DNA from 4 places in the Catenibacterium sp. AM22-6LB genome. Region 3 is predicted to be linked to each of the others. Evidence: predicted binding sites of a transcription regulator. Region 3 holds the regulator's gene; each other region holds the start of a gene.
What was found. The regulator HrcA, encoded in region 3, represses chaperone genes, less so after heat shock. The targets are predictions, from matches to a motif close to TTTTAGCACTNNNNNNNNNNNAGTGCTAAAA.
Positions count from the first base shown of each region.

Region 1: the regulator HrcA is predicted to act here: its motif matches at 4,041-4,071, upstream of DW269_RS06990 (Hsp20/alpha crystallin family protein).
Region 2: the regulator HrcA is predicted to act here: its motif matches at 3,234-3,264, upstream of DW269_RS08165 (co-chaperone GroES).
Region 4: the regulator HrcA is predicted to act here: its motif matches at 1,558-1,588, upstream of DW269_RS03290 (lactonase family protein).

Region 1 covers NZ_QTUM01000026.1:1,209-8,892, reverse strand. The annotation lists gene DW269_RS07005 (LacI family DNA-binding transcriptional regulator) at 1-666, shown strand, start outside; gene DW269_RS07000 (sucrose-specific PTS transporter subunit IIBC) at 778-2,640, shown strand; gene DW269_RS06995 (glycoside hydrolase family 32 protein) at 2,651-3,997, shown strand; gene DW269_RS06990 (Hsp20/alpha crystallin family protein) at 4,149-4,541, shown strand; gene DW269_RS06985 (Hsp20/alpha crystallin family protein) at 4,594-5,001, shown strand; gene DW269_RS06980 (Hsp20/alpha crystallin family protein) at 5,058-5,465, shown strand; gene DW269_RS06975 (N-acetylmuramoyl-L-alanine amidase family protein) at 5,498-6,454, opposite strand; gene DW269_RS06970 (iron-sulfur cluster assembly scaffold protein) at 6,756-7,448, shown strand; gene DW269_RS06965 (GGGtGRT protein) at 7,464-7,684, shown strand, end outside.
Region 2 covers NZ_QTUM01000034.1:703-8,386, forward strand. The annotation lists gene rnjA (ribonuclease J1) at 1-1,231, shown strand, start outside; gene DW269_RS08155 (metallophosphoesterase) at 1,231-2,028, shown strand; gene DW269_RS08160 (lysylphosphatidylglycerol synthase transmembrane domain-containing protein) at 2,113-3,135, shown strand; gene DW269_RS08165 (co-chaperone GroES) at 3,278-3,538, shown strand; gene groL (chaperonin GroEL) at 3,551-5,170, shown strand; gene DW269_RS08175 (PLP-dependent aminotransferase family protein) at 5,199-6,386, opposite strand; gene chbG (chitin disaccharide deacetylase) at 6,440-7,177, opposite strand; gene aroE (shikimate dehydrogenase) at 7,273-7,684, shown strand, end outside.
Region 3 covers NZ_QTUM01000023.1:4,429-12,112, reverse strand. The annotation lists gene dnaK (molecular chaperone DnaK) at 1-1,701, opposite strand, end outside; gene grpE (nucleotide exchange factor GrpE) at 1,719-2,291, opposite strand; gene hrcA (heat-inducible transcriptional repressor HrcA) at 2,317-3,339, opposite strand; gene hemW (radical SAM family heme chaperone HemW) at 3,465-4,556, opposite strand; gene holA (DNA polymerase III subunit delta) at 4,558-5,517, opposite strand; gene DW269_RS06455 (ComEC/Rec2 family competence protein) at 5,556-7,400, opposite strand; gene DW269_RS06450 (helix-hairpin-helix domain-containing protein) at 7,526-7,684, opposite strand, start outside.
Region 4 covers NZ_QTUM01000008.1:26,133-33,816, forward strand. The annotation lists gene DW269_RS03280 (aminotransferase class I/II-fold pyridoxal phosphate-dependent enzyme) at 1-990, opposite strand, end outside; gene DW269_RS03285 (Lrp/AsnC family transcriptional regulator) at 992-1,483, opposite strand; gene DW269_RS03290 (lactonase family protein) at 1,611-2,645, shown strand; gene DW269_RS03295 (hypothetical protein) at 2,722-2,904, shown strand; gene noc (nucleoid occlusion protein) at 2,908-3,717, opposite strand; gene rsmG (16S rRNA (guanine(527)-N(7))-methyltransferase RsmG) at 3,689-4,393, opposite strand; gene mnmG (tRNA uridine-5-carboxymethylaminomethyl(34) synthesis enzyme MnmG) at 4,395-6,254, opposite strand; gene DW269_RS03315 (CoA-binding protein) at 6,400-6,780, shown strand; gene DW269_RS03320 (hypothetical protein) at 6,760-7,389, opposite strand; gene DW269_RS03325 (ABC transporter ATP-binding protein) at 7,494-7,684, shown strand, end outside.

The DNA of each region.
Region 1 (7,684 bases), on a different contig from region 3:
ATCAAGTCCATTACTAAACTTACACAATTAAGAGTGGATGGTATTATTCTTCTTGCCACTTCTATCACAATGGCACATAGAGATATTGCCTCTAAGAGTTCTGTTCCTATTGTGTTTATGGCGCAGGCCTATGATGATGGTGTGAGTGTTATTAACAATGATTATGAAGCAGGCTATAAGATAGGTGAGTATATTTATTCTAATGGTCATAAGAATGTTGTATATGCAGGAGTAAGTAGAAAAGATGTGGCTGTAGGAGTCATTCGTAGACAAGGTGTTTATGATGGCTTACAGAATGTACATCCTCATTTTCTAGAAACAGACTTCTCTGCTGAAAAGACAATAGATAAACTCAATGATTACTTAAAGAATCATACATGCCCTACTGCCATCATCTGTGCAACAGATACAATTGCGATGGGATGTATGAAAGTTCTAAAAGATCACGGTTTACGTATTCCTGAGGACGTTTCAGTAACTGGATTTGGTGGTTATTGGACTTCTACTGTAATGTCCCCTGCTCTTACAACTATTAAGTTCCATTATGCCCATGCTGGTCAGACGGCTGGACAGATTATTCTTGATATGATAGAAGAAAAAGAAGTCGAACGTGCTACACTTATTGACTTCACATTTATAGAAGGAGAAAGCGTCAGAAGTATCTGATGCTTTTTTTAAAATGTGGTATCGGTTTCATATTTTTGTTGACAAGTGCTTGTGCTTGATATATGATACAGATGTGGAATCGGTAACATACCGATAAAGGAGGAAATTTCAATGGACTACAATAAAGTCGCAAAAGAAGTCATCTCCCATGTTGGTGGACCTAAGAACATCAAAAAGGCATTTCATTGTGCTACACGTTTAAGATTGATGTTGAAGGATCCATCATTGGCAGATGAAAAAGCTTTAGAATCTGTAGATGGAGTTAAGGGAACATTCCTTGTCCAGGAACAGTTCCAGATCATCTTCGGAAGTGGTACTGTGAACCTTGTCACAGATGAAGTATTAAAAGAATTAGGTATGGACTCTCAAGATCAGGCTGATGAAGAGATTGTAGAAAAGAAGGGAAATCTAATCAGCCGTGCTGTTAAGACACTAAGTGATATCTTCGTACCTATCGTTCCAGCCATCGTTGCTGGTGGTTTATTGATGGGGATCAATAACGTATTAACTGCACAGGGATTATTCTTTGCGAATAAGAGTTTGATTGAAGCTTATCCAATGTGGAAAGACTTTGCGACAATCATCAACTTATTCTCTAATGCAGCATTCACATTCCTTCCAATTCTCGTTGGATTTAGTGCTACTAAGAAATTTGGTGGTAACCCATATCTTGGTGCTGTCATGGGTATGATCATGGTACATCCAGATTTATTAAACTGTTACAACTATGGTAAAGTAGCAACACCTTTCTGGAACCTATTTGGTTTAAAGGTTGCTGCAGTAGGTTATCAAGGAACAGTTCTTCCTATCTTATTTACATCTTGGGTAATTGCAAAGTTAGAAACTAAGTTACATAAAATCACACCTTCTTGGTTAGATAACTTAACGACACCATTATTGTCAGTATTAATTACTGGATTTATTACATTCTTAGCTGTTGGTCCTGCATTAAGAGAAGCAGGTAATGTACTTGCAGATGGATTACAGTGGTTATATTTCTCATTAGGCCCTGTTGGTGGTGCAATCTTTGGTTTCTTATATGCACCTATCGTTATTACTGGTATGCATCAGAGCTTTATCGCAATCGAAACACAGTTGCTTGCAAGTGCAGCACATAGAACATTCATCTTCCCTATCGCAGCAATGAGTAACGTTGCTCAGGGTGCTGCAGTATTAGCTGTGTTCTTCTTATCTAAAGATCCTAAACAGAAATCACTATGTAGTGCATCTGGTATTTCAGCATTACTTGGTATTACTGAACCTGCAATGTTCGGTGTTAACTTAAAACTTAAATATCCATTCATTGGTGCTATCTGTGGTTCTGCTGTTGGTTCAGCTTGGATTGCAGGCACTAAGACTCTTGCAAGTGCTGTAGGTACTGCTGGTATTCCTGGTTTCCTTTCTATTCCACCAGAAAGCTGGGGTAACTATGGTATTGGTATGGCTTTATCTATCGTTGTCGCATTTGTAGTAACTTGTATCCTACATAAGAGAAATGTAGAAAGTAAAGAAAGCTTAGCTGCACCTATGAAAGGTACAGTCGCTTCTATCACTGAATGTCCTGATCCAACATTTGCTTCTAAAGCTATGGGTGATGGTTTCGTAGTATTCCCAGAAGATGGTAAGTTCTATGCACCAGCGAATGCTGAAGTGACTATGACTTTCCCTACTAAGCATGCATTTGGTTTAATGACAAATGATGGTACAGAAATTCTTGTACATATTGGTTTAGATACTGTTGAATTAAATGGTGAACCTTTCACTATGCACGTTAAAAAAGGTGACAAAGTAAAGAAAGGTCAGCTACTCGTTGATGTTGATTTAAAGGCTATTGAAGCAGCTGGTAAAGAAACTGCAACTGCAGTAATTATTACAAATGGCAAAGTAGCGAACTTAATTAAGAGCGGTGCTGTTGATGCTAAAACAGATGTTGTAGAAATAGCGAATCCAGTTGTAGAAGTTAAGGCTGCATAAGGAGATTTTTATGAAGGAAATGTACAAACTAAAGTATCATCTAGAACCTGTATCTGGATGGATGAACGATCCTAATGGGCTTGTAGAAAAAGATGGAAAATATCATATCTATTATCAGTATTCTTACGAACCTGAAGGTGGATTAAAGTATTGGAAACAATTCACTACTAAAGATTTCCTTCACTATCAGGATGAGGGGATTGCCCTCTCTCCTGATCATCCTCATGATCAGGGTGGTGCTTATTCTGGGTGCTGCTTCAATGACCATGGATTATTACGTTATTTCTATACTGGTAATGTAAAGCTGCCTGGTGATTATGATTATATTAATGCAGGTAGAGAACATAATGTGATGATAGTTGATTCACAAGATGGGCTTGTATTAGATCATAAGGAAGTTGTGCTTTACAACAAGGATTATCCTCAAAACATGTCTTGTCATGTAAGAGATCCCTACGTTTATGAAAATGATGGTATGTATTATATGGTTCTAGGAGCAAGAACCCTTGATTCACATGGTTGTGTAATCTTATATTCATCAAAAGATTTAAAGAAGTGGGATTACATGAAGACTGTTGACTACCATAAACCTTTTGGTTATATGTGGGAGTGTCCGAATTATTTAAGTTTTGAAAAGAAGAAGTTCTTATTCTGTTGTCCTCAGGGACTAGAAAGCCATAACTATGATTATGAAGCTATTTATCAGAATGGATACTTTCCTCTTACAACAGATTTAGAGAAGGATTGCGTTTTGGAGGACTTTATCGAGTTTGATCATGGGTTTGATATCTATGCCCAGCAGTTCTTCAAAGATGAAAAAGGTCGTATGATCATGGCAGGCTGGATGGGGCTTCCTGATATTGATTATACAAATCCTACCGTAGAAGAAGGACGTCAGCATGCCTTCACTCTCTTTAGAGAGATTACTGAACATGAAGGTAGACTCTATCAGTTCCCTATTGAAGAATATAAGTCTTTAAGAGAAGAGAAGAAAGAAGTACAGGGAACATCTCTCACAATGAATACGTCTTGTTTTGAATGCCATATAACTGATCTCCCTCAGTCATTCAAACTTCATTTAAGAGGTGTAAATATGAATTATGAAGATGGTCTTCTCACTATCGATATGAATAAAAGCGGTTCGGGTCGTGGTGTGAAACACATTAAAATTCCTAAAATGAATAATATGACTTTGTTTAGCGACACATCTTCTTTAGAGCTATTCATCAATGATGGTGCTTATGCCTTTACTACACGTATTTACAACAATTCAGATACTATTGAAATTATAAGTAATATAGAAATTGATATGACTGCTTATCAATTAAAAGCTATTGACTTAGAACCTGCCAAATAGGCGGGTTCTTTTCTTTTAGCACTTTATTAAAGAAAGTGCTAATTTTTAGCACTCAAGTGTTGACTTTGCTAAATGAGTGGCTATAATAATAGTTGTAATCGATAGAGAGGTTACTAAGAAATAAGAAAAACGTTGAGAGAGGCGAACAAATATGAGATATTATCCAAATTTTAGTGATGTATTTGATGATTTATTTGATTCAGGAGTCAATACTACAAAAGCAAATACAATGTTATGTGATATTCGTGAAACAGAAAATACTTATGAAATGAATATTGCTCTTCCTGGATATAAGAAAGAAGATATTGCTTTGGAACTTAAGAATGGCTACTTAAAAGTATCAGCATCTGCTAAGAAAGAAGAAACTACAGGACGTATTGTAAGACGTGAAAGATATAGTGGTAACTGTTCTAGAAGCTTCTATGTAGGTGAAGAATTTACTGAAGAAGATATCAAGGCTAAGTTTGATAATGGTGAATTAATGATTTCAGTTCCTAAGGAAGCTCCAAAGAGAATAGAAAAGAAATCAATTACAATCTACTAATAACACGAGACGAAGAATCCCATGTTTAAATTTGATAAAGGAGATGTTATTTATGAGATTTTTACCTGGTTTTTATGATGTGTTTGATGATATGTTTGATGATGGCTGGATGAGTCCATCAACTAATGCAATGCAGTGTGATATTAAGGAAGTAGACAACAACTATGAAATGAATATTGCTCTTCCTGGATATAAGAAAGAAGATATTTCTCTAGACTTGACTGATGGTTATTTAACAGTTTCTGCAAATACTAATCAGGATAAGGAAGAAAAAGATAAGAACGGTAAGGTTATCAGAAGTGAACGTTATACAGGCAGCTGTTCAAGAAAGTTCTATGTTGGTGAGGGTTATAAAGAAGAAGACTTCACTGCTAAGTTTGAGAATGGTGAATTAATGATCACTTTCCCTAAGACTGAACCTGAAAAGATTGAAGAAAAGAAACCTATTATGATTGAATAGTTCATAACACGAGACGAAGAATCCCATGTTTAAATTTGATAAAGGAGATGTTATTTATGAGATTTTTACCTGGTTTTTATGATGTGTTTGATGATATGTTTGATGATGGCTGGATGAGTCCATCAACTAATGCAATGCAGTGTGATATTAAGGAAGTAGACAACAACTATGAAATGAATATTGCTCTTCCTGGATATAAGAAAGAAGATATTTCTCTAGACTTGACTGATGGTTATTTAACAGTTTCTGCAAATACTAATCAGGATAAGGAAGAAAAAGATAAGAACGGTAAGGTTATCAGAAGTGAACGTTATACAGGCAGCTGTTCAAGAAAGTTCTATGTTGGTGAGGGCTATAAAGAAGAAGACTTCACTGCTAAGTTTGAGAATGGTGAATTGATGATCACTTTCCCTAAGACTGAGCCTGAAAAGATTGAAGAAAAGAAACCTATCATGATTGAATAGGCATTAAAAAAGGAAGCGTGAGCTTTCTTTTTTTATACTGTACGCATGTAGTTATAAACTTGTTTCTTGAAACTCTCCCAGTTCATTGATCCAAACTGCCCTTCTATCATTGGTCTAGGGCACTCTTTCCCTGACCAATCATGATGCATACGGAGTTGATCTACACTGAGGTTATATTGTTTTAATAATGCAGCAGCAAGTTTGGCTGCATTTTTTTCTGCAATATATAAATGGCCATCTGAATTGACACATATTTCTATCGCAATAGATGCACTATTACCTGGCATGACACCATCTCCTGCATGTCCTGCCTGCTGGTTAAGTGGTAATGATTGGTAGATACTGTGGTCATCCACAGTATAATGCCAGGAAGCAGAACGTACATTACCTGTATATTGAAGTTTAGCATGACTCAAAGCATCGGCTCCTTTACTTGTATTATCTGTTGTATGAATCGTAATATACAGTGGTCTCATTGCATAATGAGTACGATGACTACTTGTTTCAGGAATCATATAATCTTTGTAGAGAGGTATCCCAGTTGTATTCTCTATAGAATTATTGACATCTATACTCACATATTGAGAAGAAACCCACCCCTTCCCTTCTATATACATATAACGTCCTGCTTCTTTTGTGACATGATAACTTCCTGCAGGAACAGTATTAGAAGTGGCATAGTAAGAGAATGGTGCACTATACAGCGTCTTAGAAGTACTAAATGTAATTGTATTAGAGATTGTAAGAGGCTGTACACCTACATAGTTTTTATGACTATATTTCTTACCATCTAGCCCTGTATAAGTCAGTCCATCAAAACTACTACATTCTATTGGTCTAGATAAGAGATGGTTACTTATTAATATATGATCACTTTTAATAATGACTTGTGTTGGTGTATAGCTAGGAAAACTAATAATAAGTAATACTACAACCAATATATTCTTCAGTATTCTCTTCTGTTTTATTGTCAGCTTTTGATGTTTCATAGTTATTTCCTTCTTCCATTGCATTGTCATTATAATACTAATATAAGATTATGAATAATTTTTTAACTTAACCAATCCATTAACATACTGTAATTTTCATTGATGCAAAAATGAAAACGCTTATTTTTTCACAAGACCTTTATAAGCCTAAAAAACGCTATTTTAAGCCCTTTTTATACTATTTTTTACATGCTGTTTTCTTGAGTTTCATTGACTTTAAAAGCATGGTGTCATATAATTTTGACAGGTGATAACCCTCACCTTGAATCAACAGTCATTTAGTAATGAAAGGAGTAAAAAAATGATTTATTCAAAAGAAGTTGAAGAAATGTATTGCGTTAAACAGGGCGGCAATCATGGTTGTGCCCCAATTCCTGAAGAAGGCAAATGGGTTTATTCTAAAGAAATCAAGGATATTTCTGCTTACACTCATGGTATCGGATGGTGTGCTCCACAGCAGGGTGCTTGTAAACTTTCTTTAAATGTTAAGGAAGGTATCATTGAAGAAGCACTTATCGAAACTATCGGATGTTCAGGTATGACTCATTCTGCAGCTATGGCAGCTGAAGCTTTAGTTGGTAGAACTTTACTTGAAGCATTAAACACTGACTTAGTTTGTGATGCTATCAACACTGCAATGAGAGAATTATTCTTACAGATCGTTTATGGACGTTCTCAGTCTGCTTTCTCAGAAGGTGGTTTAGTAGTAGGTGCTGGTCTTGAAGACTTAGGTAAAGGTTTAAGATCAATGGTAGGTACATCTTATGCTACTAAGAAGAAAGGTCCTCGTTACCTCGAATTAACTGAAGGTTACATTACTAGAGTTGCTTTAGATAATGATGACCAGATCATCGGTTACGAATTCGTAAATCTTGGAAGAATGATGGACATGATCAAAGCTGGAGAAGATGCTAATGAAGCTGTTAAGAAAGCAACAGGTTCTTATGGACGTTTTGCTGATGCTGCTAAGTACATCGATCCAAGAAAGGAATAATTAGGAGGTAGAACAATGGCTATTACATTTGAAGGTTATGAAAGAAGAATCAACCAGATCAATAAAACTTTAAACGAATATGGTATCAAAGATATCGAAGAAGCTAAGAAGATCTGTGATGATAAAGGTATTGATGTTTATAACATCGTTAAATCTACTCAGCCTATCTGCTTCGAAAATGCTTGCTGGGCTTACACTGTAGGTGCTGCAATCGCAATCAAGAAAGGTGACGTTAA
Region 2 (7,684 bases), on a different contig from region 3:
TATGGGGATTATTGTGAATACACCTGATGGTCGTATTGTAGAAACAGGAGACTTTAAGTTTGATTTATCTCCAGTTGCTAATCCTGCTGATTATCAGATTATGAGTTTCTTAGGTGAAACAGGTGTTGATTTATTAATGAGTGATAGTACGAATGCTGAAGTTCCTACATTCTCTATTAGTGAAAAGACTGTTGCAGGACAGGTACAGGAAGAATTTAGAAAAACTGAAGGACGTATTATTGTTGCAACATTCGCATCTAATATACATAGAGTACAGCAGATTGTAGAAGCTGCTGTTAAGTTTAATCGTAAGATTCTTGTATATGGACGTTCAATGGTCAACAATATTGATGTTGCAAGAAAGATGGGTTATATCAAATGTCCTGATCGTTTCTTTATTAAGAATGATGAAGCAAAACATCTTCCTGATAATGAAATACTAATTCTATGTACTGGATCTCAGGGTGAGGCACTTGCTGCATTAAATAGAATTGCGAATGGTACACATCGTCAGATTAAGATCAAACCTGGTGATACTGTATTATTCTCATCTAACCCTATTCCTGGTAACCAATCTTCTGTATCACGTTTAATTAATAAGTTATATCGTTCTGGAGCAAGAGTTCTAGAAAACTCTATGATCAGTAACCTTCATACTTCTGGACATGCTTCCCAAGAAGAACAGAAGCTCATGATGCTTCTTACTAAACCTAAATACTTCTTCCCAGTTCATGGTGAACATAAAATGCTTTGTATACATAAAAAATTATATGAAGAAGTAGGTGGAAAGCCTGATCATGCATTTGTATTAAGTAATGGGGATTGTTTATGCTTAAAGGATCATGAGATATTCCAGACAAGAAGCGTACATGCAGATGATATTTATGTAGATGGTAATGATTTAACAGGTTTATCTACAGCGGTATTACATGACCGCCAGATTTTAAGTGAAGATGGCATGGTTGCAGTACTTATTAGTATGGATTCTCATGCAGGTATTTTACTTCATAAACCAGTTATTATGAGCCGTGGATTTGTTTATATGAAAGATAGTAAACCTATGATTTATGGAGCAGAAATGGCTGTGGATCGTAAGCTACGTGCTTTATTGCAGGAAAAAACAACATTTGGTGAAATTAAGAATACAATCAGAGAAACATTAACATCTTATTTCTATACTAAGACAAAGAGAAGACCGATGATTATTCCTGTCATCATGAATAAGAAATAATGAAGAAAAAGAAAATTATTCGTACTGGTATTCTTGCAATTATTGTTTTCGCATTGGTGTTGTTTGGTGGTTATACATGTCTCTTTTCTAGAACACATTATTCTTTTACAAGAATGACTTATAGTAATGGATTATTACCTGATGGTTTTAAAAACTTTAAGATTGTAGATTTATCCGATATACATATTACTACATCCAAAGATATTGATCGTTTTGAACAGATTGTCGATGAGATTGAAGATCAAAGCTATGATATGGTTGTTTTTACTGGTGATCTGTATGAAAGTAAACCTATTCAAGATGCTAGAGTACAGAAAATCTTAAAGAAACTTCAACCAGATTATGGTAAGTTTGCAGTACTTGGTGATGAAGATCATGCACATGCTGAAGAAGTGACTAATATCCTTAATGAAGGTGGATTTGAAGTACTTAATAACAGTGCTCGTACCATTCATTATCGTAATAGTTCTTTTACCCTTTATGGACAATCTATTAATAGTCAGGAAGAAATACCTGCTTCTGACGGGTTTGTCTTAACTTTAAGTCATTATCCTGATAGTTTTAGTCAAAATAAAGGACATACACATTTACAGTTATCTGGACATAGTAATGGTGGTACTATCTGGTTCCCTGGTATTGGTCCACTTGTAAAGTGTAATAATGCGACTACTTATAATCATGGAAGTTATAAAGAAAGTGGTTCTGAACTAATTGTAAGTAATGGTATAGCACCACGTCATAACTATCATTTTAAAGTATTATGTGAAAATGAGATTATTATGATTACATTCGAGTAGGGATTTTAATCCTTACTCTTTTCTTTTACTTTCATATAAGGAATAAGATTGGTAAAATAGAGATAGGGAAATGAGGTGATTCCCATGAAAACAAAGAAGAGCTATATCTTGAATATTGCATTAATTCTTGTGATTAGTGGTATATCTTTATACTTATCAGTAGGTTCTGAAGTCTCTACTGTATTTAAAACAATTACTACAGCGCATCCTTTTTGGCTATTCATCTTATGTTTTATTATGTTTATATATTATGTATTTGATGGACTCGCTACAATGATCTTTGCGCGTTTTTATAAGAAAGACTTTACTCTTAAAGAAGGTTTTGTGAATGGACTTGTAGGTACTTTGTTTAGTGGTTTAACTCCTTCTTCTTCAGGAGGACAGTTCGCCCAGGTGTTTGTATTTAATAACCAGGGGATTTCCCCTGCTATTTCTACAAGTATCTTACTCATGTGCTTTATTAGTTATCAAATAGTGATCATGGGCTTTACTGCAGTGATTATGATTGTGGATTCAGCCTACTTCTTAGATAAAGGTGTAGGTGTATCTTCTATGGCAGCCGTTGGATTTCTTATTAATGCAGTTGTCACTCTTCTATTATTTGCAGGTGCTAAGAGCAAGAAGTTCCAGAACTTTATAGTAGATAAAGTAGTCTATCTCCTTTCTAAAACACCACTTATAAAAGATTATGAATCAACATGCTTTAGAATTCAGAATTACTTTGGTGAATTTAGAGAACAGATGAATGTATTACAGAAAAATAAAAAAGCTTTATTACAGACAGTATTATGTAATATTGTGAAACTTACTATTATCTACTCTACGCCATTCTTTTCGTGTCTTGCTTTAGGAATAAAAGTACCAGTTACCCTATTTGTACAGTTCTTAGGACTGGCTTCTATTATTAATTTAATTAATACATTCCTCCCTATTCCTGGTGCATCAGGTGGTAGTGAAGGATGTTATATGATCTTATTTGGTTTCTTAGGAAGAGCTAATGCTTCTAGTTCTATGTTCTTATGGCGTTTCTTCTCTTTCTATTTTGGATTAACACTTGGTATGATCACATTTATCGTTGCGAAGGATACAAAACGAAAAGACGATTAAGTCACTCTTAGGAGTGGCTTTTTTGTGCACTTTTATTCAATCTGTCTAAAAATGAATTAGCACTCTCCTTGACAATATGCTAATAAGAACTATAATACTCTTAGCAATCAGATAAAGAGAGTGCTAATAAGGAGGAATAATTATGTTGAAACCTTTAAATAAGAATATCGTATTAAAGAAAGAAGAAGTAGAAAATAAGACAGCTAGTGGTATTATTCTCACTACTGAAACAAAGAGTCTTCCTACTGTTGGAGAAGTTGTGGCAGTAGGTCCACAATGTGAAAATGATTTAAAAGAAAAAGATCGTGTTGTATTCAAGGAATACTCAGGTACAAAAGTTAAACTTGATGGTGTTGAATATATTGTGATAGACGAGAAAGATGTTCTCGCATGTATTGAATAGGAGGAATAAGCTATGAGTAAAGAAATACGTTTTTCTAGTGATGCACGTCAATCAATGTTGAAGGGTGTGAATACTCTTGCTGATGCAGTGAGTGTCACACTTGGTCCTAAAGGTAGAAATGTAGTATTAGAGAAGAGTTATGGTTCTCCTTTAATTACGAATGATGGTGTTTCTATTGCCAAGGAAATAGAATTAGAAGATCATTTTGAAAATATGGGTGCAAAACTTGTATATGAAGTAGCCAATAATACAAATGATATTGCAGGTGATGGTACAACAACTGCTACAATTCTTGCAAGAGATATGATTGTGAATGGTATGAAGCAGGTTGAAAAAGGTGCAAACCCTGTACTTATGAGAGAAGGTATTGAAAGAGCTTCTAAAGCAGTGGCAGAAGTATTATTAAAAAATTCTCATAAGGTAGAAACAAGCAGGGATATTGCCTCTGTTGCAACTATTTCTTCTTCTAATAGTCATATTGGTGAATTGATTGCTCAGGCAATGGAAAAAGTTGGTAGAGATGGTATTATCAACGTAGATGAATCTAATAGTTTTGATGATGAATTAGAAGTCAATGAAGGTATGCAGTATGATAAGGGTTATGTATCTCCTTATTTTGTAAGTGATACAGATAAGATGGAAGTTGAAATGGATAACCCACTCATCTTAGTCACTAATCAGAAGATTACTAATTTGCAAGAAATACTTCCAGTACTTGAACAGGTATTAAAGGCTAATAAACCATTATTACTTATTGCTGAAGATTATGAGAATGAAGCGATTTCTTCTCTTGTATTGAACAAGTTAAGAGGTGCCTTTAATGTCGTAGCAACTAAGGCTCCAGGATTTGGTGATAAACAGAAAGAAATGTTGGAGGATATTGCAGTATTAACTGGTGCTAAATTCTACAACAAAGACCTTAATATGAAGCTTTCTGATTTAACTATTGAAGATCTTGGTACAATCAAGAAAGTGATTGTAAAGAAAGACAATACGACTCTTATTGGTCATAGTTCAAGTGAAGCAGTGAATAACCGTGTTGAAGAATTAAAGACACAATTAACTCATACTAAGAGTGATTATGAAAAGAAGACACTAAAAGAACGTATTGGTAAATTATCTAACGGTGTTGCAACAATTAAAGTCGGTGCTACAACTGAAGCAGAATTAAAAGAAAAGAAATTAAGAATTGAAGATGCTCTTAATGCGACTAAGGCCGCTGTAGATGAAGGTATCGTTGTTGGTGGTGGTGCTGCGTTAGTAGAAGCCTATGAAGAATTAAAGAATCAGGTCAGAGATACGAATGTAGATATCCAGAAGGGTATTAACGTAGTCATGAATTCTTTATTTGCGCCTCTTACTCAGATTGCAATCAATGCTGGTTATGATGAAGAAGAAATTGTATCTATCCAAAAGACTGCTGAAAAGGACTTTGGATTTGATGCAAAGACAGGTGACTGGGTTAATATGTTTGAAGCAGGAATTATTGATCCAACTAAGGTCACTCGTAGCGCATTATTAAATGCCGCTAGTATTTCAGCCCTGTTCTTAACAACTGAAGCAGGTGTAGCAGAACTTCCTAAAAAGGAAGAACCACAACAGCCTGTTATGCCACAAGGTGGCATGTATTAAAAAAAAAAGCCAGAAATGGCTTTTTTTATTACTTACAAAATTGATATGTTAGTTCTCCTAAAATCTGAATACCTTTTTCGATATTCTCCATAGAAGCAGCTGAGAAGTTCATACGAATAGATTGACATGGCTTAGTACTATCTACCATGAATTCATTACCTGGTACGATGGCTACATGCTTCTTAATAGAAGCCTGAACGAATTCTGGCATACTGACTCCATCAGGTAGATCAAACCATATAAACATACCGCCTTCTGGTTCAATGACATGAATAGAAGGATGGAAATACTTCTTGATCATCTCTAACATGAAGTTACATTTCTTTGCATAAAGAGACTGCAAATGTTTAATATGTGCATCCATATCTGTTTCTCTTAAGAAAGCATCCATCATATATTGTGAAAGATTGTTTGTATGGTTATCTCCTGATTGTTTAGCCATAAAGAGCTTAGAGATAATATCTTTACTTGCACAGATGATTCCTGTACGCATACCTGGTGAGATAATCTTAGAAAGACTGGCTGCATAAACAACACGATGGTCTTGATCTAAAGATTTAATAGAAGGGACTTCTTCTCCTGTAATACGCAAATAACCATAAGGGTTATCTTCTAGAATAACTACATCATACTTTACTGCAAGGTTATAGATTTCTTTTCTTTTTTCTAGAGATGTTGTGACTCCGGTAGGATTCTGGAAGTTAGGAATTGTATAGAATACCTTTGGTCCTTTTTTAAAGGCTTCTTCTAGTTCTTTTAGATTTACACCATCTTCTTCTAAAGAAACACCAAGCAGCTTTGCCCCATTACATTTAAATGAGTTTAAAGCACCTAAATAACTTGGGTTCTCTACAACAACATAATCCCCTTCATCACAGAATATCTTAGACACAAGATCTAAGCCCTGCTGTGATCCTGTTGTAATAATAATATCATCATCACTTGTGCATATACATTCATGCTTATTAATGAATGACTTAGAAGATTCTATTAAACCTGTATAACCCTGGGCAGAGCCATACTGCAAAACTTCATAAGTCTTTTCTTGAAGAATCTTATGTCCTACTTCTTCTAGCTTTTCCTGTGGAATAGCTTCTGGATCAGGGAATCCACTCGCAAAACTAATATACTCTACCGTACCATTCTCACTTGCATCAGCCATGACACTTCTAATGGCTGATTTTTTTACGTAATTCATCTTATCTGCGTATCTCATATATGTCACTCCATTCACTTTTTTCTCATTCTACTACTATTATTTAAAAATACCTAATTATTTTTTATGTCTGCGTAAGTTATGATCTGAATATCGTGATCCTTGATGAACTGTTTGAATTCATCACTCTTAAGTAATTCTAATTCCTTGATACGATTCATATTGTAGCTAGATACGTTCATGAGTCTTTCATCAACTAAAGCAGGATGACAAACAAGTTCTACTGTATCATAGCCTTCAGTTGAACAAATTTCTTTAAATGTTTCAAAGCTTACACCATCTTTATAGAATTCACAACGTGCTGGGAAGTAGTTTTCATCCACATATCTTGTTTGTCTAATAGGAAGGTTATATTCCTTGGCAAGACGCTTGATGACTTCTAATTGTCTATGTTCCATATGCACATAGTGATGAGAATCTAGATGTGTAGGAAGATGTCCTGTGTGTGCGATAAAAGCTTCTATCTGTGCTTTCCATTCTTCATAGACTTCATCTGGTTCTCCATCTGGGAATTCATCTTCATAGGCACTTGGTCTTAAGAAGTTCCCCTCTTCATCTGTATAGCTTTTCTTGCCAGGTAATAATGGTTTACCAGCAGTTAAAGTTAAATGAACACCAATTCCTAGATTTGGATATGCCTTTGCCTTGTCTAGAGCCCATAAAGCATATGGCATATTCATCATCACTGTAGTGGAACTTACAAGTCCCTGCTCGTGTGCAAGTAGGATACCTAGGGAGTTTCCTTCACACATACCGAAATCATCAGCATTGATAATTAATTTTTTGATCATACTTTTCACCTCTATAATCCATTGTACTAAATATTATAAGAACAGTCACACATAACGACAAAATGATGTATAATACAAGACAAAAGGAGAAGGTTATGAAAAATACAATTACTGGATATACAGGTTTATATGGGGTTGTCGCAAATCCTATTAAACATTCTTTTTCACCAATGATGCATAATACTGCATTTCAAACATTAGGTATTAATGATGTTTATCTTGCATTTGAAGTGACTAAAGATCAGTTAGATGACTATATTACGTCTGTTAAGACATTACCTATTAAGGGATACAATATTTCTATGCCTTATAAACAGGATATGATGAAATATATGGATGAACTCACAACACAGGCAAGACTTGCAAAGAGTATCAATACTGTAAAGAATGAGAATGGTAAACTCATTGGTCATATTACTGATGGAGAAGGTTTTGTGATGGCCTGCCGTGATAAAGGATGGGGTATTGCGAAGCATAAGATTGTAGTGCTTGGTGCTGGTGGTGCAG
Region 3 (7,684 bases):
CTGCTGAGCGATCTGTTCAAGTTCACTCATCTTAGATTCAAGAGTAGCCATATCATTATTGTCTAATGCAGTCTTAAGTTCATCTCTTAAAGCTGTAGCCTGGTTCTTCTGATCTTCTGGAAGGTTAGCACCCTGTTCAGCTAAAGCCTTATCAATCTGGTTGATCATAGCTTCTGCTTTGTTCTTAGTTTCGATGTCTTTACGTTTCTTTTCATCGTCAGCCTTGTTGCTTTCAGCTTCCTTAACCATTCTATCGATTTCTTCTTCACTTAAACCTGTAGAGTTTTGAATAGTGATAGACTGTTCTTTGTTTGTCTTCATATCTTTTGCTTTAACGTTTACAATACCGTTAACGTCGATATCAAATGATACTTCAATCTGAGGAATGCCTCTTGGAGCTGGTTCAATACCATCAAGTTTAAATAAGCCTAACTGCTTATTATCTTTAGCCATTGCACGTTCACCCTGTAATACGTTGATATCTACAGCTGGCTGGTTATCAGCAGCAGTTGAGAAAATCTGTGATTTAGTAGTTGGGATAGTTGTGTTACGAGGGATTAATACTGTCATAACACCACCCATAGTTTCGATACCAAGTGATAATGGTGTAACATCAAGTAATACGACATCCTTAACATCACCAGTGATAACACCACCCTGGATTGCAGCACCCATAGATACTACTTCATCAGGGTTAACTGACTTGTTAGGTTCTTTTCCTAATAATCTCTTAACTGATTCCTGTACTGCAATGATACGAGTAGAACCACCAACTAATAAGATCTGATCGATTTCAGAAGCAGATACTTTCGCATCAGTTAATGCCTGTCTTACTGGAACTTCTGTTTTAGCAACTAAATCAGCTGTTAATTCATCAAATTTAGCTCTTGTAAGAGTCATATCTAAATGAAGTGGTCCATTAGCACCAGCAGTGATATATGGTAATGAGATCTGAGTCTGCATCATACCAGATAAGTCTTTCTTAGCCTTTTCTGCAGCATCTTTTACTCTCTGCATAGCCATCTTATCAGCGCTTAAATCAACACCGTTTTCTTTCTTGAATTCAGAAACCATGTAGTCCATAACTTTCTTATCGAAGTCATCACCACCTAAGCGGTTGTTACCTGCAGTGGCTAATACATCAAATGTACCATCATATAAGTCAAGGATAGAAACATCGAATGTTCCACCACCTAAGTCATATACTAATACTTTCTGTTCCTGTTCAGTTTTATCTACACCATAGGCAAGTGCAGCAGCTGTAGGTTCGTTGATAATACGTTCAACATCAAGACCTGCAATCTTACCAGCATCCTTAGTAGCCTGACGCTGAGCATCATTGAAGTAAGCTGGAACTGTGATAACTGCCTTAGTTACTTTTTCACCTAAATAGCTTTCAGCAGTAGCCTTTAAGTTCTGAAGAATCATTGCTGAAATTTCTTCTGGTGTATAATCACGACCATTTACATGTTCTTTATAGTTTGTACCCATATGTCTCTTGATTGATGCTACAGTATCAGGATTTGTAACAGCCTGACGCTTTGCAGCTTCACCAACGATGATTTCACCGTTCTTGAATGCAACAACTGATGGAGTTGTTCTCATTCCTTCTGGATTTGCAATTACTTTTGCTTCACCATTTTCCATAACACTGACACATGAATTTGTTGTACCTAAATCAATACCAATAATTTTACTCATAATAAGTTCTCCTCCTATTAATCCTTATTCACTTTCACTAAAGTTGCTCTAATTACTCTATCTTTTAACATATAACCTTTTTGTAATTCTTCAGTCACAATATTTGGACCAAAGTCAGGATTATCATCCTGCATGACTGCCTGGTGCATATTTGGATCAAATTCCTTACCCTGTGCTTCAATCACAGTTACACCATTCTTACCAAGAATATTCATTAACTGGTTCAAAATCATCTTATTACCCTTAAGAATATTCTTACCTTCTTCGCTTTCAGGTTCAACAGTTAATGATCTTTCATAGTTATCAATAACTGGTAATAACTCTTCAATAAAAGACTGCATTGCATACTTTAACTGATTCGCATGTTCATTTTTAAGTCTTTTCTTTAAGTTTTCCATATCAGCGAATACTTTATAATAATCTGTCTTCCACTTGTTGATTTGAGATTCTAAATCCTTAATCTTTTCATCTTTAGGATCTACTGTTTCTTCAGCTGTTTTTTCAGTTGCTTCTTCAGTTGTTTCTTCTTTTACTTTTTCAGCTTCTTCCTTAGTAGATTCTTCAACAGTTTCTTCTGCTTCTTTCTTCATTTCTTCTGCCATGGTCTCACCTCTTCTACTCATCATTTTCCTTGATGATTCTTTCTATATTTTCAGTAATATATTCTACAAGCGATACAACTTTCTTGTAAGGCATACGTGTTGGACCGATTACAGAAATCGTTCCTTTACTAGCTCCTCCTGTATCAAAAGAAGATGAAATAACTGATACATCATCAAGTCCAGATACATTTGAATCATCACCAATTAATACCTTGATACCATCATCATCAGTTGGTGCTAAGAAATTCCAGTTTGATGAATTTTCAAATGCACTCACTAATTTTCTTAACTTGTTGACATCATTGTATTCTGGTTGATACAGCAAATGATCTTTACCAGAGAAATATACATTGTTTCTTGCAAACTTCATAAATGCTTCTAAGAAAGCATTAAACAAGATTTCATGTTCCTTGATTCTCGTATTGAGGATTGGCTTGACATCGTTTTCTAATCTATCTGCCACCTGATTAATTGGCGTTCCTACTAATGTGTCGTTCATTACCGCCACACAAGATTGTAAATCATCCAAACTCAATGTCTCAGATAAAGTGAAAACTCGATTTTCTACATGTCCCTTATCCGTTACAATAATCGCAGTCACATTGCGCGTCCCAATTGGAACAAGTGTAATGTTCTGCAGAGATTCATAACTTGAATTAGGTCCTAGAGCAACCGCCGTTAGATCAGTCAACTGGCTTAACATTTCGCAGCTTTCTTTAATCAAACTATTCAATGATTGATGTGTATCACTAAAGATAGTTGCAACCTGATTCTTTACCTGTTCATCGACATTTGGCTGAAGCAAAGTATTTACATAATAGTAATATCCCTTCTTAGAAGGAACACGACCAGAAGATGTATGTGTCTTCACTAGAAAGCCAAGTTCTTCAAGCTTGCTCATTTCATTTCGAATAGTGGCGCTTGAATATGGTAATTCATATTTTGTCATTAGAAGCTTAGATCCAACAGGTTCTGCTGTTTCAATAAACTCTTCGACAATATATTTAAATATAAGCATTTGTCTTGCCGAAAGCATTCCCAAGCACCTCCTTAGCACTCTTTTTCCTCTTGTGCTAGATTCATTATACATTCTTTTTTAGCAGTGTCAAGACTTTAGTGCTAGTTTATATTAAAAATGGTTTCTCTAATTTGAGAAACCATTTATTCTGGTAAGAAATCTAGAAGAATGGAATTAAGAAGATCGAGTGTATCATTTGTTTTCAAATGATTGTTTTCAATAATCAACGAATGATTACCAAGGTTCTTAGTGAGAGCTTCTTTATAGACATCTTCTACAGAACAATGATATCTTCTTTTAAATTCATCAAGGTCTAATCCTTCTTTTAGACGTAAAGACATCATAAGATGATTAAACATTGTATCTTCAATTGTTTCTTTTTCTATATATATTGTATTCTTCCCCTGCAAGTAATCAGTAAGACTACGCGAGTGAGAAATAAGTTCATTATCTATTTTACCTGTCGCACCAATGCCCACACCATAATAGTTATCATAATGCCAATAAACTTTATTATGTTCTGATTCATGATTTCCTAACGCATAGTTAGAGACTTCATAGCGATGAAAACCAGCATGAGAAAGTGTCTCTACAATATAATCACTCCACTTTCCTTCTGTTTCTTCATCAAGAGGTTCAAAGGAATCATATAAACGTGTATGTTCCTCCAATATAAGTGAATAATAAGATAAATGATTAACAGGAAGTGATAGGGCAATATGCAAGTCTTCTTTTACATCTTCTAAGGTTTGTCCAGGAAGTCCATACATGAGATCAATAGAGATATGCTTAAAGCCTATAGCCTTTGCATTTCTTACTACTTCTTTCGCAATATCAGAAGTATGATAACGTTCAATCCTTTTTAATAAATCATTATTAAATGTCTGTACACCAACGCTTATTCGATTGACACCATGAGTATGCATACATTCTAGTTTATCAAGCGTTGCTGATTCAGGATTGACTTCTATTGTATATTCAAGAGTATCATCACCTACAAAAGGATCAACCATGCTTAATAAGATATCTAATTGTTTTAAAGAAAGAGCACTTGGTGTTCCTCCTCCTATATAAATAGTTCTCATTATATGATGGGGAAGAGCGTTAAGTTCTTCCTTTAATCGTTCTAGATATTTTAAGACAAACTCTTCACGATAATAGACCTTTGCGAAATCGCAATAAGAACAGATATGATCACAAAAAGGAATATGAATATAAAGTGCTTTTGTTTCCATATTATATCCTCATCAAGAAGAGTTCTAATCCTCTAAATTTATCTACTGTACCTGTCTTGATTGCATAATCTAGTTCTGACAAGGCATAAAGTTTTTCCATGAGTTCAGTGATATCAAAATGTGCTGCATTTTTACGAATTGGATAGATAGCACGAGGATTAAGACCGAGTGCTGAGGCAATATCATTATCACGATATCCCTTTTTACTCATAATAGAGACCTGATAGAGATTACGTAATGCATTCGCAATTAAACCAATGAGTTCTAAAGGATCATGTTTCTTAGAGATTAAGTCTTGATAAACACGCATTGTATTTCTTAAATCATGATTCAACAATGCATTCGTTAACTTAAAGACATCCTCTTCAACTCGTGGTGGGACTAATCTTTCAACATCTTCTTTCTTTATACTATGTGTATAGAGGCATAATTTCTCTACCTGATTAGAAATAGTGAGAAGATCATTTCCACAGCGTTCTAGTAATAAAGCAAGAGCATTGTCTTCAATAGAGGCATTTCTATGAACAATGGCTTCTCTAGTAGCCTTATAAAGCTGATTGAAGGTTAATTTCTCTACTTCATACCATTTCGCATTTTTACGTAATGATTTAACTGCTTTCTTTCTTTCATCAAAGTTACGCTGATCATGATATATTACAAATAATGTTGTTGGATTATCATGTTCAATATAATCTAAAAATAGTTTAATATCTTCATCTGTGACTAGCTTCTTTTTAGGCTTCTCTTTTGTAAGAAAGATTGGATTCTTTAATACAACCATCTTATATTCTGTAATAAAAGGTTGTGTTAAAGCATCTTCAATAATGTCCTTCATAGGTGTTTCACCTGCATGATAGACCATATAGTTCATGTCATCACTTGTGCATTGATATTTCTTTTTTAAGTCTTCTAATCTTTGTGCAAGTAATAGTTTTTCTTCTCCATATAATACAATATTCATAGTTCTCCATCCTTTTGTCCTATTCTACCATAAATTTATTAATAGCGGTAAACAAGATGTTCTCCTAAATAAGTGATAATAGAAAAGCTGCCATCAAGATCTGTACGCAGTATTTTAATCTTTCTTTCTTCTAATCGTTTAATAACAATACGAGCCGGGTGACCATAAAGATTATGTTCGCCTACACCAATCATCGCAATACGCGGATGAACCATTTGAAAGAATGTTACAGAAGAAGAATAACCACTGCCATGATGTGCAACCTTTAAGACATCCACATCTATTTCCCCATATTTCTTATAAAGATCTTCTTCTACGTTACTTGGGATATCACCTGTAAATAAATAATTATAGCCTCCTGTTGTGACTAACATGACTAATGAGTTTTCATTAGTGGAAGGATAGATAACATCACTTTTAAGCATCTTGATTGTAATGAGCTTATTCTTCTCTTCTTTCTGATACGTATCAATAATACGCTTGACTTTATATTTCTTCTTTAATGAATCTAATGCACCATAGTGATCATAATCATGATGAGATATATAAACTCTATCAATACACGGTATACCCTGTGATTTAAGATAAGGGATGACATTATGTGAGGCAATATCATATTCCCTATTACCACCTGTATCAATCAAATAATTTCCTTGATTAAAAGGGAGACGAATGAGTGAACAATCTCCCTGTCCTACATCAATAGTAGAGACCTGCGTATAAGGTTTATAGATACTATATATATGGAAGCCAATCAGTAGTGCGCAAAACAACGACATAGAAAATTGAATACTCTTTTTTTCTTCTAATAATAAGAAGATATTAAACAAGATAATGTAATAAAGAATAATAAATGAGAGGGTTGGTTTTTGAAAGATGATTTCTGCATTCAATGAAGTAATAAAGGTAAGAATCATCTGCTGGTAGCCAATCATCATCTTCATAATTAGATCTATTGGAAAAATAAGAGAGAGAAGTGTCACAATATAAAAACAGGATATAAAAGGAGAAAGAAGAACTGTTAAGAAATAAGAAAAGATATTGATAGAGAAATTAAGTGAGAGGACAATAGGAATACCACCTAAATAAATAAGGAAAGAGCGGTATGGGAAATGTTTGGTCATAATGACAAGAAAATAAATAAAATATGAAAAGACAAAAGAGATACTAAAAATGATATAAGGATTCTTTATAACATTAACTAATACAAGAAATGATAAAACATCTAGTTGATTGAACTTCTCCTTCACAAGATCATAAATTACTAACATATAAAAAGCACGATGAAGAGATATATTATAAGGTATAGAAAAAACATAAAAGCCTATAAGTACTTTAATAATGATATCTGCAATATCATCACGTATAAATGATTTAATAAGACTGAGACATTTGTAGAGCAAATGAATATGCATACCTGAAAGAGCAAACATATGTACAAGAGAAAGACTTGTGAGGAGTGAATAGTCTTCTTTAATGGCGTCATCTTTAATGCCTAAGATAAATAGCTTCTGATAGCTTTTAATAGATTTTGAGGAAGAAAACTGTTTTTCTAATAATTGATAAAAAGAGGGATGAGATGAGACAGAAGTAATATGAGTGATTTTAGCCTTTGCGACGATTTTGTTGGCTTTAAAAGAATGATATTCATCATAACCTATAGGATCTTTACAATGCTTGATATCTAGAAAGTTCAATTTGACAAGTACTTCATCATTATATTGAAACTTATGATCTGTATAGGCTTTAATCTTCCCATAATCTGTATTTAAAATAACATAATTATCTCTAACATCTTTCACTTTTCCAGAAACAATAGAAGGCACTTCTGGTGAAGTCACTGGTCTTAATATAATAGGTAATAAAAAAAGAAGAAATAACATCTTTCTTCCAAATCGTTTTACTAGATAAATTAAATAAGCTAGTAGAAATATATAAAATAAAGGATGAACAAGATAAGCAACAGATAGTAATAAGACAAATACTGCATAATATACTAAATGATATCTTAAAGGCATAAGTAGTCGCGGTAGATGAGATATTTCTTCTCACCGATTCCTTGTATATTCATAATGTCTTCTATTGTATAAAAGGGCTGTATCTGCCTATAATCTATAAACTTCTGTGCTGTTTTCTCTCCTACTCCTTTTAATGTCATAAAGTCTTC
Region 4 (7,684 bases), on a different contig from region 3:
ACCTGTAGAACGAATACATGGGAATACATAGAAAGCACCCATTGGGTTAAATGTATGAAGTCCCATATCATTAAATGTTTTTACAAGGAAGTTTCTACGTGAGAGATAAGAGGCTCTCATTTCTTCTACTTCTTTATCACAATGTCTCAGTCCATCTATTGCACCATATTGTGCACCAGTAGGTGCTGACATGATAATATACTGATGAATCTTACACATTGCCTTAGAGAATACTGGGTTTGCAAGAACATAACCAAGTCTCCATCCTGTCATGGCATAGGCCTTAGAGAAACCATTGATGACAATAATCTGATCTCTGATTTCTGGGAATGAAGCCAATGTACAGAATGGTTCTTCATAGCTTAATTCTGCATAGATTTCATCCGATATAACAATAATACCTGATTCCTTAATAATCGGTACAAGTTTCTCATAGTCTTCTCTTGTCATTGCCCCACCTGTTGGGTTTGAAGGGAAGTTGATCAACATGACCTTTGTCTTTGGTGTAATAGCTGCTTTAAGTTTTTCAGGTGTTAATTTGAATTCATCTTTTTCTTCTAGGTGAATTCTTACAGGTACTCCTCCTGAAAGAATAACACTTGGTTCATAAGCAACATATCCTGGGTCTAAGATAATCATTTCATCACCTGGATTCATTAAGGCTCTTACTGCGATATCGATACCTTCTGAACCACCTACAGTCACAATAATTTCATTTTCAGGATCATAATGTACACCAAAACGACGATAATAATAATTACTAATTTCCTGACGTAATTCTAATAAACCTCTGTTTGCGGTATAGAAAGTACGTCCTTTTTCAATTGAATAGATTGCAGCTTCTCTAATCTTCCAAGGTGTCGCAAAATCAGGTTCCCCTACACCTAATGAAATAACACCTTCCATCTGGTTTGCAAGATCAAAGAACTTACGAATACCACTTGGTTTAATAGTTTGTGCTGCAGTACTTAATTTCTTCTCATAATCCATTTTATGGAGTCACCACCAGTCGCGTATTTTTACCATCTTCATCATCTACTAGGACATGTCCATCTGTCTTATATGGCTTTAACACAAATGTTGTTTTTGTTCCTGTAACACCAGGAATACATGCCAATTTAGATGCAACAAAGTGCGCGACTTCCTGCATAGTACGACCCTTTACAATGCACATAAAATCATAATCACCAGATAATAAATACATTGTTTCAATTTCTTCGTACTTATAAATGTGTGATGCAATACGATCATAACCATATTCTCTTTCAGGAATAGCATTAATCTCAATCATCGCAGTCACAAGTTCAGTATTTGTCTTGTCCCAGTTGACAATAGTATGGTAACCACAAATAATCTTCTCTTTTTCTAGTCTATTTAATCTTTCTACAATGCTGTCTTTAGATTCTGCTAGCGCGGCGGCTAGGTCAGAAACCTTATATCTCGCATTTTTCTGTAATAATTGAATTAAAAGACCATCACTCATAGATAAAAGTTCCTTATTATCCAACCTCTTGTCCTCCTTTGACTATTGTACAATCATTTTATAATAATGAAACTCATTAGTAAATAGAGAATAATTGTGATAAAATATTTTCATATGGAGGTGTCCTATGAAAACGTTTTATGTTGCAAGCTACGGTAAAGGTGACGATAAAGGAATCTATATTGTTTCTTTTAATGAAGAAACATTGGAATTAAAGAAAATACAACAGATATTAACTCAAGATTTTCCATCATATCTGATTGCAAGAAATAAAGAACTTTATGTATCTTATAAGAATGCGAGATCTAATAATGAAGGTGGAGGATTAGGAAGTTTTAGTATTCATAAGAATGAATTGATTCTTAATAATAACTATTCTTCTTCTGGTAGAAGTTATACACATTTATGTATCTCTGATGATAATAAGTATATCTTTGCGGCAAACTATCATGTTGGTGCAACAGCTGCTTATAAACTAGAAAATTATCGTATTGATCATAAAATTGGTGCTGTGAGACATACTGGTATGGGTCCTGATTTATTAAAGAGACAAACTGCACCTCATGTACATAATGTTGGTTTTACACCTGACAGACGTTTCTTATATGCTGTAGATTTGGGTGCTGATAAGATCGTGATGTACAATTATAAAGATGGTGTTCTTAAAGAGAATACAGATTATGCAGTAAATGTTGTACCTGGTTCTGGTCCTAGACATTTGATTTTCTCACAGGATGGGCGTTATGGTTATCTCATTAATGAGATTGCGAATAAGATTATGGTCTTTAAGTATAATGAGGGTCGTATGAGTTTAGTTCAGGCCATTCATTGTGTTCCACGTCATTTCAAGGGATTTAATGCAGCTGCCGCAATTCATCTCACAAAGAGTGGAGAACATCTACTTATTTCTAATAGAGGTCATAATTCTATTGCCTTATATAGAGTCAATAAAGAGAATGGTAAGATTTCTTTACTTTATATGGTACATACTGGTAAAGAACCTAGAGACTTCAATATTATTGATGATAAGTATGTTATTGTAGGTGCACAGGAAGATAATAAGCTTCAGGTACTTACTTTTGATGAAGAGAATGAAAAGCTATTGATGACAGATTCTGAATTAGAGATTCCTGCACCTGTATGCGTATGTGTTGAAGATTGAGCTTAGCTCAATCTTTTTTATTATATCATTAAGTAATTTAAAGATTCTTTAAGAATAAATATATAGGAGGTTACCTATGGAAGAATTGATGAAAAATTTATATTTATTCTTAACAGAAGCAGAGAGAGGTGATGTATTAAGAATACATGTGACTGAAACAAATGAATGTTATGAATTTAGTTATGATGAAGTTATGGATATTGTATTCCATAATAGAATTCCAGAAAGATTTAAAAAAGAAGTAGGTCCTAGTAATTAGGATCTACTTCTTTACTTTTAGAGTAATGATGACTTCGTCATCTGTTTCATTGATGTTTTCTTCTACATCAGTTCCTGCATCAGTAACCATCTTTACTGCCTGATTAATTGTGTTGATTGCGATTTTAACACTTCTAGAGAATTTACGTACACGTGGTTTTTCTTTTTTAGGTGCTAATAGTTTCGCAATTCTTTTTTCTGTTTCATCGACAGTTAAGTTATGTTCAAGAATCTCCTTCAACATATTATTTTGTTGTGCTGTATCTTCTAGTTTTAATAAAGCACGGGCATGTCTTTCAGAGATTTCTTTTTTCTTAACTGATTCCTGTACTGTCATAGGAAGCTTTAAGAGTCTAAGTTTATTGGCCACTGTAGACTGTTTCTTACCTACCTTTTCAGCTAACTGGGCTTGTGTTAAACCCTGTGTATCTAGAATCTGCTGGTAAGCTAAGGCTTCTTCTATTGCTGAAAGATTTTCTCTTTGAATATTTTCTACTAATGCGGCATTGGCTGTCTGATTGTCATCAAGTTCCTGAATGATACATGGTACTTCTGTAATACCTGCTAGTTTGCAGGCACGGTATCTTCTTTCCCCTACAACAATCTGATATTTACCTTCATATTCTCTGACTACAATAGGCTGTAAGAGACCATTCTGCATAATAGATTCAGCGAGTTCCTGGATCTTCTCATCTTCAAAATGAGTTCTTGGCTGTTCCTTATTTGCAACAATATCATTGATATCTAAGAAACAATAAGCATCTTTAATAACGTTCCTTTTCTTTCTATAAAGGCTTCTTCTTAATTTGTCCATAGTTTCTTGGGTACTTTGCAGGTGTTGATTTCACTTTCTTGATCACGATGTTATGACGATGATCATTCTGATCACTTAAAGTAAAAGTAAAATCATCCATCACTTCTCCTCCAAGTACCTTTATGCCTCCCTTCGCATCTTTTAATTCTTCAGGGGCTTTGAGTCCTTTTAATGAAAGGAAGTAACCATCTTTCTTCACTAATGGGAGACAAAGTTCATCTAAGATATTTAATCTTGCAACTGCACGTGCCATGACAATATCAAATGATTCACGATGATCTTTACAGAAATCTTCAGCACGTGATGCAACTGCTTGAATATGATCTAATTCTAATTCTTTAAATAAATGATTCAAGAATGTAATTCTCTTATTCAAAGAATCTACAATAGTGACATTTAATTCTGGATAAACGATTTTAAGTGGAACTGAAGGGAATCCAGCACCTGCACCTACATCACAGATTGTTTGATTAGAGAATGGAAAATCAAACGCAATTGTAAGAGAATCATAGAAGTGTTTTAAATAAACACCTTCACGATCTGTAATAGCGGTTAAGTTCATCTTCTCATTCCATTCTACTAGTATTTCATAATACTTTTCAAACTGTTCAATCTGTTTCTCTGAAAGCACAATGCCTTTTTCTTCTAAGCTCACAATAAATTCTTGTTGTGTCATATTAATCTCCGTATTGTGTTTTTAAGTGAATAAGTAAAACAGAAATATCTGCAGGATTAATACCAGAAATACGTGTTGCCTGACCAATAGTCACTGGTCTGACCTTCTTTAGTTTCTGTCTTGCTTCTAATGATAAGTTTAATACATCATCATAGTCTAAGTCAGCAGGAATCTGTTTTTCTTCCATATTCTTTACTTTTTCTACTTGTCTTAATGTTTTTTCAATATATCCCTTATATTTAATAAGAATAGTGACTCTTCTCATTTCTTCTTCAGTTAAGTCAACATGTTCAATATAAGGTAATAAGTCTTCATAAACTAATTCTGGTCTTTGAAGAATAGCACGGGCAGTTACACCTTCTTTTAAACGTGTTGAGCCCTTTTCTTCTAAGAGGTCATTGATTTCACTCTTAGGTGAGAAATGAATGGTATCTAGACGTTCTATTTCAGCATGGATACGATTCATTTTATCTAGATAAAGTGAATAGACTTCATCATTTACAAGACCTGCATCATGGCCATATTTTCTTAATCTTTCATCCGCATTATCATGTCTTAATAATAATCTATATTCAGCACGACTTGTTAACATACGATATGGTTCTTTAGTACCTTTAGTCACTAAGTCATCAATCAATACACCAATATAAGCTTCATCACGTTTCAAGATTAAAGGTTTGTTACCCTTTACCTTCTTAGACGCATTAATACCGGCAATAAGTCCCTGACCTGCTGCTTCTTCATAACCTGAAGTACCGTTGATCTGACCTGCAGTAAAGAGATTCTTTAATACCTTTGTTTCTAGACTAGGCCATAACTGTAATGGATCAATCGCATCATATTCAATCGCATATGCGTATTTTAAAATAGTGCAGTTTTCAAGTCCTGGTAATGAATGCACCATCTTTTCCTGAATATCATGAGGCATAGATGTAGAGAATCCCTGTACATAGATTGTATTCATTTCCTTAGATTCTGGTTCAAGGAAGATCTGATGTCTTTCCTTATCCGCAAACTTAACAACCTTATCTTCAATAGATGGACAATAACGTGGTCCAATACCTTTAATAAGCCCTGAGAACATCGCACATTTATCTAAATTATCTCTAATGAGTTTATGTGTCTGGGCTGTTGTATATGTTAAGTAACATACAGTCTGATCTTCTACTGGTGTGAAATGTGTTGTTTCATATGAGAATGAAAGTTTCGCATCTGTACCAGGCTGTACTGTTGTTTTTGAATAATCAATAGAATTGATTTCCACACGAGGTGGTGTACCTGTCTTTAATCTTTGGATTCTAAATCCATAATCCTTTAACTTGCTTGATAAATATAAGCTTTCCTTCTGTTTATCTGGTCCACTAGGAGTCTTAGAATGACCTACAAGGACTTCAGCCTTTAAATAAGTTCCTGTAGTAAGAATTGTAGTACGAGATTCATAACGTGTACCATCCGCAAGGATAACACCCTTACACTCATCACCTTCTACAATCAAATCCTCGACCATTGCTTCTACAATATCAAGATTTTCTTGTTCCTTTAATACTTTCTGCATATAGCGTGGATAAGCTTTCTTATCTGCCTGTGCACGAAGAGACTGAACACCTGGTCCTTTCGCAGTATTCAACATCTTCATCTGAAGGTAAGTCGCATCTGTAGTTTTACCCATCTGTCCCCCAAGTGCATCTATTTCTCTTACAATAATGCCCTTTGCAGGTCCTCCGATGGATGTATTACAAGGCATGCTTCCTGCATTAGAGAAGTTGCTTGTAATAAGTAATGTTTTATTTCCTGTTCTTGCACCAGCAAGACATGCTTCAATACCTGCATGGCCAGCACCTACAACTATAATATCGTACACTATAAACGACCTTCCTTTCTTATTTAATACGTGTCTATATTAACACATCAATTCGCGTTTGTCATTATATCACAAATGCATTATTATAGTGTAAAATTCAATCAAAAATGTTGGTGGTATGATATAATAGAAACGGTGATGAACGATGAAAGAAAGAGATATTTTAAAGATCTATAATAATTATTGTGTTATTGGGATGAGTCCTGATCCTGATAAGTACAGTTATCAAATATATCAGTGCTTAAAGAATGCAGGCAAGCATGTGTATGGCATATCTCCTAAATATGACACAATAGACAATGACAAGATGTATACATCTCTGATGGATATAGAGTATCCTGTAGATGTTGTTGTTTTTGTCGTTAATAAAACAATTGGTATGACTTATATCAGAGAGATGAGAGAGCTTGGTATTAAGTATGCCTGGATGCAGCCGGGGACTTATGATGAAGATTTACTTCATGCTTTTCATGACCAGGGAATAGAAACAATAGAAAATTGTGTATTACAGGTCATGAAGGGTTAAATCAAATATTGATTCATGTAATGGAAAGGTGATATCTATCTTGATATCATCTTTTTTAGCATCTTTCAAATCTACTGTACCTAATGTTTCTTTTCTATCTGAAATAACTTGATAGCCAAGATCATATTGTTGTGATAAAGAGAAACCAATAGAACTCATAATCACAGGATCACCATGTAATTGAATCATCTGCTCTGTCTGTAATCTAAAGAAGTTCTGATAAGGAATCTGGTCAATGCCAGTTTCTAATGCCTGTTCAACAGCCATAAAGAAATAAGAAGAGAACTTACCATATGGGAATCCTACGACATAAGGTGTGCCATACTTCTCTTTTAATAATTCAGCAATCTTTAATCCTTTCACTGATACTACAATATTTACATCTGCATAACCGGCCATATCAAGTGATGTATCATGATATAAGAATGTTGTAAGGACATTGTATTTCTGTTCAGTAAAGTAATCCTTTAATATTTCATAGACTTCTTCATCAAATAAATCAGGTGTTAAGCCTAATAGATTAATAGAAGTGACAGGTATCTGTAAGTTATATCGAATATCTGGTAATTGATCTACTAATGTGCATAATTCTTCTTCTGTATAATTCATATATGTACCTCATTTTTTCTTCATTATATCATAGTTTTTAGTTTGCACGAACTAACTCTTAGAGTATAATGTGGTTAGATAAAACTAACATAGGAGGAGATGTTATGAACTTTTTAGAGATTAAAAATTTAAAGAAATCTTTTGGACAGGGAGAGAGTCATATAGATGTATTAAAGGGGATTGATATGACTATTAATAAAGGGGAATTCTGTGTATTGCTTGGTCCTTCAGGTTCTGGTAAATCTACACTACTTAATATTATTGGGGGTATTGATAGTTTAGATGAGGGAGAACT